One region of the Rhizobium sp. NZLR1b genome, then DNA from elsewhere that is predicted to be linked to it. Evidence: riboswitches for the same ligand, from Rfam matches in the RefSeq annotation. Region 1 holds a riboswitch; the other holds the start of a gene.

Region 1 (4,379 bases):
CTTCATCGGCTCGTCCTGTTTTTCCGAGGGAATGATGATCGCCGCCGAATTATTGAAGGCAAGCAGCGAAGTCAGCGGCGCATAGGGCTGCTTCAGCGTGATTGTGACGGTCGAAGGATCGACAGCAGTGATCTTGTCGATGAAGCCCGACACCTGCTTGCCGCGCGAGGCGATCTTCATCCAGCGGGTCAGCGAGGCGACCACATCGTCCGAGGTCATGTCGCTATTGTCGTGGAACTTGATGCCGGTCCTGAGCTTGATCGTATAAGTTTTGCCATCGGCGCTGATCTCAGGCAGGCTTTCGGCCAGCAGCGGCGTGACGTTCCAGCTCTTGTCGAAAGTGTAGAGCGTTTCGAAAATATGCTGGGTGACAATGCCGACGAGATCGGCCGTCGACGACATCGGATCAAGCGTCGGCGGCTCGCCGATCGTCGCGACATTGATGACGCCGCCCTTTTCCTGGGCAAGCAGGGTCGAGGGCAGGGCGACAAGCGCGGTGCCAAGGAGAAATGCGACAAGTGTTTTCATGTGAGGGCTCCCGGTCAAGTTCCACAATTATGTAATCAATCTTTTTGTAACAGAATAAGAGCTGGATTGATCCTGTCAAGCGTGGGTGACCGATTATGCCTCTGCCGGGATACCGGAACGCGAGAAAACACAATCTTCGGCTGCGCCCTGCACGAAGGCTGCGCATTATGCCAAGCACACGGATGGTCAGGCTTCAGCGGAACGGGAGAAAAGAATGAACATCAATTTCAAGGGCGGAAAATGGCTGAACGAACCGGCCAGCTGGCACGCCGACGACACCGCCCTCACCCTGACGACCGATGAAAAAACCGATTTCTGGCGGGAAACCCATTACGGCTTCACCCGCGACAGCGGCCATTTCCTCGCCTTTCCCACGGCAGAGAGCTTCACCGCCCAGATCCGCATCCAGGGCGAATTCCGCACCCTCTACGACCAGGCTGGCCTGATGGTGCGCCTCGACGGGAAACGCTGGGTAAAAACAGGCGTGGAATTCACCGACGGCGAAGCTTTCCTCAGCACCGTCGTCACCGACGGCAGGTCCGACTGGTCGGTGTCACAACCCTTCAAGGGACTCGAAGATTTCCACATCCGCGTCACCCTCGCCAACGGCGCCCTGCGCATCCAGACCTCTTGCGACGGGAGCCGCTGGCCGCTGCTGCGGCTAGCGCCCTTCCCGGCCGCCGACGGTTACGAGGTCGGGCCGATGGCCTGCACGCCGGAGCGCAGCGGGTTGACGGTGCGCTTTTCGGAGTTCTCGATCGGGTTGGCGATTGCGACGGATCTTCATGATTTGAGTTAGACGCTATTATAAGATTCTCTGCGGACACGATCTGGGGTGATCCACGAATGTTGGCCGTTCTATTCGTTGCCCCTGCTGTAAATGCCACACAAATAGGACTGTCATTTTCGAGATGACATCCGCCCCATTCTCTGCGAAAAAGAGCGCGATGAGAGACAGGGGCGCCCGTCGACAGACGGGCTGAGAAGCACCCTTCGAACCTGAACCGGATAATGCCGGCGGAGGGAGTCGCTCGGGGTCGCGGCACTGCCGTACGAATGACCCCGTGCCCGCCCCCGCCTGAAAGGGGCCACATGCAGACCAGGACCACACCAGGAGCCATGCTGAAGGCGATGCGCGAAAAGCCGCCGCTCGTTCAGTGCATCACCAATTACGTCGCCATGAACATTGCCGCAAATGTTCTGCTGGCCGCCGGCGCCTCGCCCGCCATGGTGCATGCCGCAGAGGAAGCCGGCGAATTCGCCGGCATCGCCAATGCGCTGACGGTCAACATCGGCACGCTGTCGCCGCAATGGATCGACGGCATGCAGGCGGCGGCGAAGGCAGCGACCTCAGCCGGCAAACCCTGGGTGCTCGATCCGGTCGCCCATTATGCCACGGCTTTCCGCCGCGATGCGGTCGCCGGTCTGCTGGCGCTCAAGCCCACGATCATCCGTGGCAATGCCTCCGAGATCATCGCGCTCGCCGGCGGCGAGAGCCGCGGCCAGGGCGTCGACAGCCGCGATCCGGTTGAACAGGCGGAAGGTTCGGCGCGATGGCTCGCCGAGCGCCAGCAGGCGGTCGTCGCCGTCACCGGTGCAGTCGATTTCGTCACCGATGGGGAGCGGGCGGTGCGGATCACAGGCGGATCGGCCTTGATGCCGCAGGTCACCGCCCTCGGCTGCTCGCTCACCTGCCTCGTCGGCGCCTTTGCCGCCACAGTGCCCGAGGATATGTTCGGGGCGACGGTCGCAGCCCTTGCAACCTTCGCCATCGCCGGCGAAGAGGCAGCACTCGGTGCGGCCGGTCCCGGCTCCTTCGCCTGGCGCTTCCTCGATGCGCTGAACGCGCTTGACGCCGAAACGCTCGATGCCAGGGCCAGGATATGGGCCGCATGAAGACCTTCGATCTTTCGCTCTATCTCGTCCTCGACCCCGATCTCTGCGCCGGGATCGGCATGGTCGAGACCGCCCGCCTTGCCGTTGCCGGCGGCGCGACAATGGTGCAACTGCGCGACAAACATGCCGGCACGACCGGGATGATCGAGACCGGACGCGCGTTGAAACAGGCGCTTGATGGCACCGGCGCCCTGCTCATCGTCAACGACGATGTCGAGGCGGCTATCGCCATCGGCGCCGACGGCCTGCATATCGGCCAGGAAGACATGGATGCGGCGAGAGCGCGCAAGATGATCGGCCCCGGAATGATCCTCGGCCTGTCGGTCGAGACCGAGGCGCTCGCCGCTGCCGTCGATCCCAGCCTCGTCGATTATACCGGCGTCGGCCCGGTGTTTGCGACGCCGACCAAGGCCGACCACAAGCAGCCGATCGGCTTTGAGGGCCTGGCAAGGCTGGTGGCGGCTTCGCCGGTGCCGTCGGTTGCGATCGGCGGCCTGAAGGCAGAGCATGTGGCCGAAGTCTTTGACGCGGGCGCCAAGGGGCTTGCCGTCGTCTCCGCCATCTGCGGCACGCCGGACCCTGAAGCCGCCGCTCGCCGCATCGCCGGAGAAATCCGAAAGGCCCGCGCATGATCCGCAACGTCCTCTCCATCGCCGGCTCCGATCCCTCGGGCGGCGCCGGCATCCAGGCCGATCTCAAGGCCTTTTCCGCTCGCGGCGTCTACGGCATGGCGGTACTGACCGCGCTGACGGCGCAGAACACTCAAGGTGTCACCGGGGTGCATCTGGTGCCGCCGCAATTCGTCGCCGACCAGATCAACGCCGTCTTTGCCGATGTGCGCGTCGATGCCGTCAAGATCGGCATGATCGCCAATGCCGGCATCGCCGATGCCGTCGCCAACGCGCTTGTTGCCGCACTGGCCGACCGGCGCAGCATCCCCATCGTCATCGACCCCGTCATGATCGCCAAGGGCGGCGCCGCCCTGCTGGCACCCGAAGCGGTCGACGTGCTGACCAGCCGGCTGCTGCCGCTGGCGACACTTCTGACCCCGAACCTGCCGGAGGCCGCCGCCCTGCTGCACCAGCCGGTGGCGACAAACCGGTCTCACATGGCGGCGCAGGCCGAGCAGCTGCGCGCGCTCGGCCCGGCGGCCGTGCTGGTCAAGGGCGGTCATCTCGACAGCGACGACAGCCCCGACGTGCTTGCCACAGCCGACGGCCTGCACTGGTTCGAAGCCAGACGCGAGCCGACCAAGAACACCCACGGCACCGGCTGCACGCTGTCGAGCGCGCTGGCGGCAGAGCTTGCCAAGGGCGCCTCGGTGTCTGAGGCCGTCGCCATCGCCAAGGATTACCTCGCCGGCGCGGTCGCGGCATCAGGAAGCCTCACCGTCGGCTCCGGCCACGGCCCGGTGCAGCATTTTCATGCGCTCTGGAGAGTCGAGGGATAAGCGCGCACATCGACGCACGCTTCCATCGAAACGGCTCGGGCTCGCGCCCCGAGCCGTTTTTGCGTTCGGCAACTACCTTGCTTTGAAAGCAGGAGCGTAACGGCGAGCAGCGTTGCGACCCATCTGAAAAATCCCTGTTGACAAGCCCAGCCAGATCGCCAAATCTATGTCATTAAAAGGGGATATATTCCGTAATAGAGGAATATCAGGAGGAGTGACGGGTGCCAGACCTGCTTGTGAGCTTATACTCCACACAGCTTGCCGATCTGAAGCGGAAAGCCGACGATGTCAGCGTTTCCATCCGCCCGGCCCTTCCCCCGGAATTGCATCTCGTCGTCAACTGGGTTCGCGAAAACTTCAGCGAAAACTGGGCGAGCGAAGTTGCAATCGCCTTCGCGCGTCAGCCTGTTGCCTGCCTGATCGCCGTCGACGGCGGCAAGCTCAAGGGCTTTGCCTGCTATGACACGACGGCGCGCGGCTTCTTCGGCCCGACCGGCGTCGACCG
Region 2 (4,379 bases), on a different contig from region 1:
CGAACAATCTGGGATGAAACACGAAGCCGTCCTCCTCGCGGACAGTGCCGCCGGTTGCGTCACTCGCCCTTAACATATGAGCGCGCACCGACCGAAAGAAAGGCGCGCACTGATCTTTCCGGGGAAAACCAGGACTAGTTTTCGGCCTCCAGAAGCCGCGCACCCGGCCCTTCCTTGCCAAGCCGGTCGCAGGGATTACGCAGCGGACAGCTTTCGATCGACAGGCAGCCGCAACCGATGCAGCCGGTCAATCGGTCGCGCAACAGGCTGAGCCGCCTGATTCGCGCGTCGAGATCATCCTTCCAGCGCGCCGACAGCGTCTGCCAGTCGGCAACGGTCGGCGTTCGTCCCTGCGGCAGGGACTCGAACGCTGACTGGATTTCCGAAAGCGGAATGCCGACACGCTGCGCCACCTTGATGATGCCGAGACGGCGAAGCACATCGCGCCCATAGCGCCGCTGGTTGCCGCGGGAGCGGATGCTCGAGATCAACCCTTTGGTCTCGTAAAAATGCAGCGCCGAGACGGCGAGGCCGCTGCGCTCCGCCACTTCACCGACTGTCAGGAGCCTGCCGAGCGGCGTCGCAGGAATCGTATCCATCGCCTATTGACCTCAATATTAGTTGAGGTTTTATACCTGTTGCTCCTGCAATCGTAAAGTCCAATCGCAACAAGGAGCGACACATGAAAACACCCACCAGGCTGGCGGTCATCTACGGGAGCACGAGGGAAGGCCGCATCTGCGACCGGGTGGTCAAGTGGCTGACGGAGGAGCTCATCCGCTTCCCGCAATTCGATATCGACATCATCGACCCGCTGGATTTTGCGCTGCCGACCACCCGCGAATTGGCACATCCCGAAATCGCCAGGCTCGCCGAGCGGCTCGGCATGGCGGACGCGTTCATCATCGTCACGCCGGAATACAATCACAGCTTCACCGCCTCGCTGAAATTCGTCATCGATTTCTTCTTCGAGCCTTGGCAGGGCAAGCCGGTCGCCTTCGTTTCCTATGGCGGTATTTCCGGCGGCCTGCGCGCGGTAGAGCAGCTGCGCCTCGTCTTTGCCGAACTCCACGCCGTCACGATCCGCGATTCGGTCAGCTTCGCTGCGCCATGGAACCGCTTCGACGCGGAAGGCAGGCTCGACACTCCCGACGACGCGCTGCGCTTGCTCGGCCGAATGATGGCAAGGCTGGAATGGTGGACACGGGCGCTCGCCACCGCCCGTATCGATCGTCCCTATGCCGATATCGCCGCCTGAGACAGAAAGCTCCGGTTCCGTTCCCAGCAGGTACGGAACCTCTGGGAACACCCGGGCAGGACCTCGGTCCGGGTGTTGTCCGTCATATCAGGTTCATTCCGACCACGCGGACGGGTCTGCAATTTTGCGGTTGCGGGAAGAAAACCGCGATGATAGTTTCCGCCGAAATAACAGGGGAGCTCCGTATCGCCGGGGCTGAGATGCGAGGCGCAAGCCTCTGGACCCTTCAAAGCTGATCTGGGTAATGCCAGCGGAGCGAGGTTCAGATGTTCTCAGGCGCACAAGTGTCACTCTATCCGATGTCCGGCAATTTCGTCGGCATCATTCTCGATGCCGTCAAGGCGTTCGACCCCTATCGCGACCGGCTTCGCATCGAGACCGATGATATCTCCACCCTGCTGGTCGGCCCGCCTGATGTCCTCTTCGCGGCCATGCGCGATCTTTTCGTCGTCGCCGCCAAAACCGGCGAGCATTGCGTGCTGTCCGCCGCGGTCTCACGCGGCTGCCCAGGTGAGCCCGACGACGCCATCTGCGGCGTCAAGCCCTCTGCCGGCCGGGCGGAGCCGCTTGCCGACCGGATTACATCAGCCCTTGCCGCCGTTGAAACCATCACGGAGACCGGACAGCCGGCAGCCGCGCAATTCTCGCTCTACGTCATGGGAACCGGCAGCCATATGGACGAGATCTATGGCTGCATCGATTTCTTGAAGCGCTCCGGCACCTTCGACCACGCCAAGAATTTCTGTACCCGGCTGGGGGGAGATGCCGGCGCCGTCTTCGCGACCATTCATGAGGCCTTCTATCGCTTCGGCGACCCGGTGGGACACGTGACGCTCGACATCACGGTCTCCGCCAATACAGCGCCGCGCGTCTTAGCAGACGCGCAAGGGACGCCGTAACACTTTAAATTGCTGCATAATTTTCCCTTAAATCGATTCCGATTTAAGGAATTATGCAGTGCCCGACGAAAGCCTGAAATCGAACGCTGATGACATCGCCACAACCATCGGATTCGCGCCTTGCCGCGCTCCGCGCCGCTCTCTACCGGGGCATACCGGCCTTTCTCGCGGGCTGCGCGTTTTTGGCGGCATGGGAACTCTATGTCGATCTTTCCGGCATCAAACCTTCCATCCTGCCGGCGCCTTCGCGCATTGTCATCCAGGGCTGGCTGAACCGTGAGGCGCTGATATCAAACACCTGGCCGACGCTGGGTGCGACACTCGGCGGTTTCGCGCTGTCGCTTGCCTTCGCCTTCGCCGCTTCGATCCTGATGGATTTCGTGTCTTTCATGCGCCGGGCATTGCTACCGATTTTCATCGCCAGCCAGACGCTGCCGCTGGTGGCGATCGCGCCCCTTGTCGTCCTCTGGTTCGGTTTCGGCCTGTTGCCGAAGATCCTGCTGGTGGCGCTCGTCACCTTCTTTCCGCTGTTGGTCGCCCTGCTGCAGGGCTATCAATCGACCGACCGCGACATCGCCGAATTGCTGAACTCGATGAAGGCGAGCCGCTGGCGGATTTTCCGCCTGGCGCGGCTTCCCTCCGCGCTGCCCTATTTCTTCGCCGGCCTCAGGATCTCGATCACCTATGCCGTCGTCGGCGCGATCTTTGCCGAATATGCCGGCGCCGCCCGCGGCCTCGGCATCTATATCCTCAACGCCAAGAACAATTTCCGCCCCGATCTCGTGCTTGCCGCCGTCGTTATCAGCGCCGCGCTCACACTCTGCCTCTTCGGGCTGACGCTATTGATCCAGCGCCTCGTCATGCCCTGGCAACGATCCCAGGAGTCGCGGCGATGAGCGATACGATGGTCGAACTGCGCAACATCTCGAAGTCCTTCGACGGCATGAAGGTGCTGGGCGATATTTCGCTCACTGTGGCAAACGGCGAGTTCGTTTCGATCGTCGGCCCGTCCGGCTCAGGAAAGTCGACGGTGCTCCGATTGCTGACACAGGCGCTTCGCCCCGATTCCGGCACCGTGCTTTTCAAGGACGCGCCGCTGGAACGGGCGCCGCATTCATTCGCCTTCATGCCGCAGCGCGATGCGCTGATGCCCTGGCGCCGGATCATCGACAATGCGGCACTTGGCCTCGAAGTGCGTGGCATGAGCCGCCGCGCTGCCCGCGCCACTGTGGCGCCACTGTTTGAGCGCTTCGGCCTTGCCGGTTTTGAACACCATTATCCATCCGAACTATCAGGCGGCATGCGCCAGCGCGCCGCCCTGCTGCGCACTGTCGTCCAGACCCAGGACATGCTGCTGCTCGACGAGCCGTTCGGCGCGCTCGACGCGCTGACGCGCACACAGATCCAGGAATGGCTGCAGAGCATGTGGACCGAACACCGCTGGACGGCGCTGCTGATCACCCACGACGTCCGCGAGGCCGTGTTCCTCTCCGACCGGATCTACGTGCTTTCGGCCCGCCCGGCGCGTATCATCCGCGAATTCCACGTTCCCCTGCCCCGTCCGAGAAGCCTTGCCGATCTCGGCTCGCCGGCGGCCCAGGCGATCGAAACCGAAATCCTGCAAACACTGCTTCATCCGCTCGAACAGGATGATTTTAGGCCGGTCGGCTTAAAATCTGAATCCTGTTCTACATTATAGAGTTAGAGCATGATGTCGTGAGAAAACCGCTCACACTTTTCGGCATCATGCTCTAGAGACCTGAGGAGGTCACCATGCTGCTTCTCACCCGTCGCCAGACGATCTTAGCCGCCATCGCCGCAAGCCTTGCCGGCCGCCCGGCCTTCGGCCAGTCAGCGCCCGCAAAGGTGCGCATGGCGCTCGATTGGACACCCAACACCAACCATATCGGCATCTATGTCGCCAAGGCGAGGGGCTTCTATACCGCCGCCGGCCTCGACGTCGAGATCCTTCCCTATGCCGACACCAGCGCCGGAACGCTGGTGTCGAACGGCGTCGCCGATTTCGGCATCAGCAGCGAGATCGAGGCCCTCATGCAGCGCGCCGCCGGCGGCGACGTGAAGATGGTCTACGGCGTCGTCCAGACCGAAACAGCGCGCCTTATCTACAAGGGCGGACGCGACGACATCAAAAGCCCTAGAGATCTCGACGGCAAGACCTATGGCGGCTTCGGCGGAACCTGGGAGAGCGCTTTGATCTCCGC

Evidence for each region. Region 1 has a riboswitch for thiamine pyrophosphate ahead of thiM (hydroxyethylthiazole kinase). Riboswitches for the same ligand answer to the same signal wherever they lie in the genome.
Region 2: another riboswitch for thiamine pyrophosphate. It lies ahead of HJB84_RS06280 (Ykof family thiamine-binding protein); the one in region 1 lies ahead of thiM (hydroxyethylthiazole kinase).

What each region holds. Positions count from the first base shown of each region.
Region 1 covers NZ_JABDWC010000004.1:375,835-380,213, reverse strand. Annotated here, with positions in the region: gene HJB84_RS08515 (ABC transporter substrate-binding protein) at 1-528, opposite strand, end outside; gene HJB84_RS08510 (DUF1349 domain-containing protein) at 743-1,327, shown strand; TPP riboswitch at 1,475-1,571, shown strand; gene thiM (hydroxyethylthiazole kinase) at 1,621-2,424, shown strand; gene thiE (thiamine phosphate synthase) at 2,421-3,056, shown strand; gene thiD (bifunctional hydroxymethylpyrimidine kinase/phosphomethylpyrimidine kinase) at 3,053-3,874, shown strand; gene HJB84_RS08490 (GNAT family N-acetyltransferase) at 4,096-4,379, shown strand, end outside.
Region 2 covers NZ_JABDWC010000003.1:372,954-377,332, reverse strand. Annotated here, with positions in the region: gene HJB84_RS06295 (SDR family NAD(P)-dependent oxidoreductase) at 1-22, opposite strand, end outside; gene soxR (redox-sensitive transcriptional activator SoxR) at 135-599, opposite strand; gene HJB84_RS06285 (NADPH-dependent FMN reductase) at 683-1,258, shown strand; TPP riboswitch at 1,421-1,534, shown strand; gene HJB84_RS06280 (Ykof family thiamine-binding protein) at 1,525-2,157, shown strand; gene HJB84_RS06275 (ABC transporter permease) at 2,247-3,053, shown strand; gene HJB84_RS06270 (ABC transporter ATP-binding protein) at 3,050-3,856, shown strand; gene HJB84_RS06265 (ABC transporter substrate-binding protein) at 3,931-4,379, shown strand, end outside.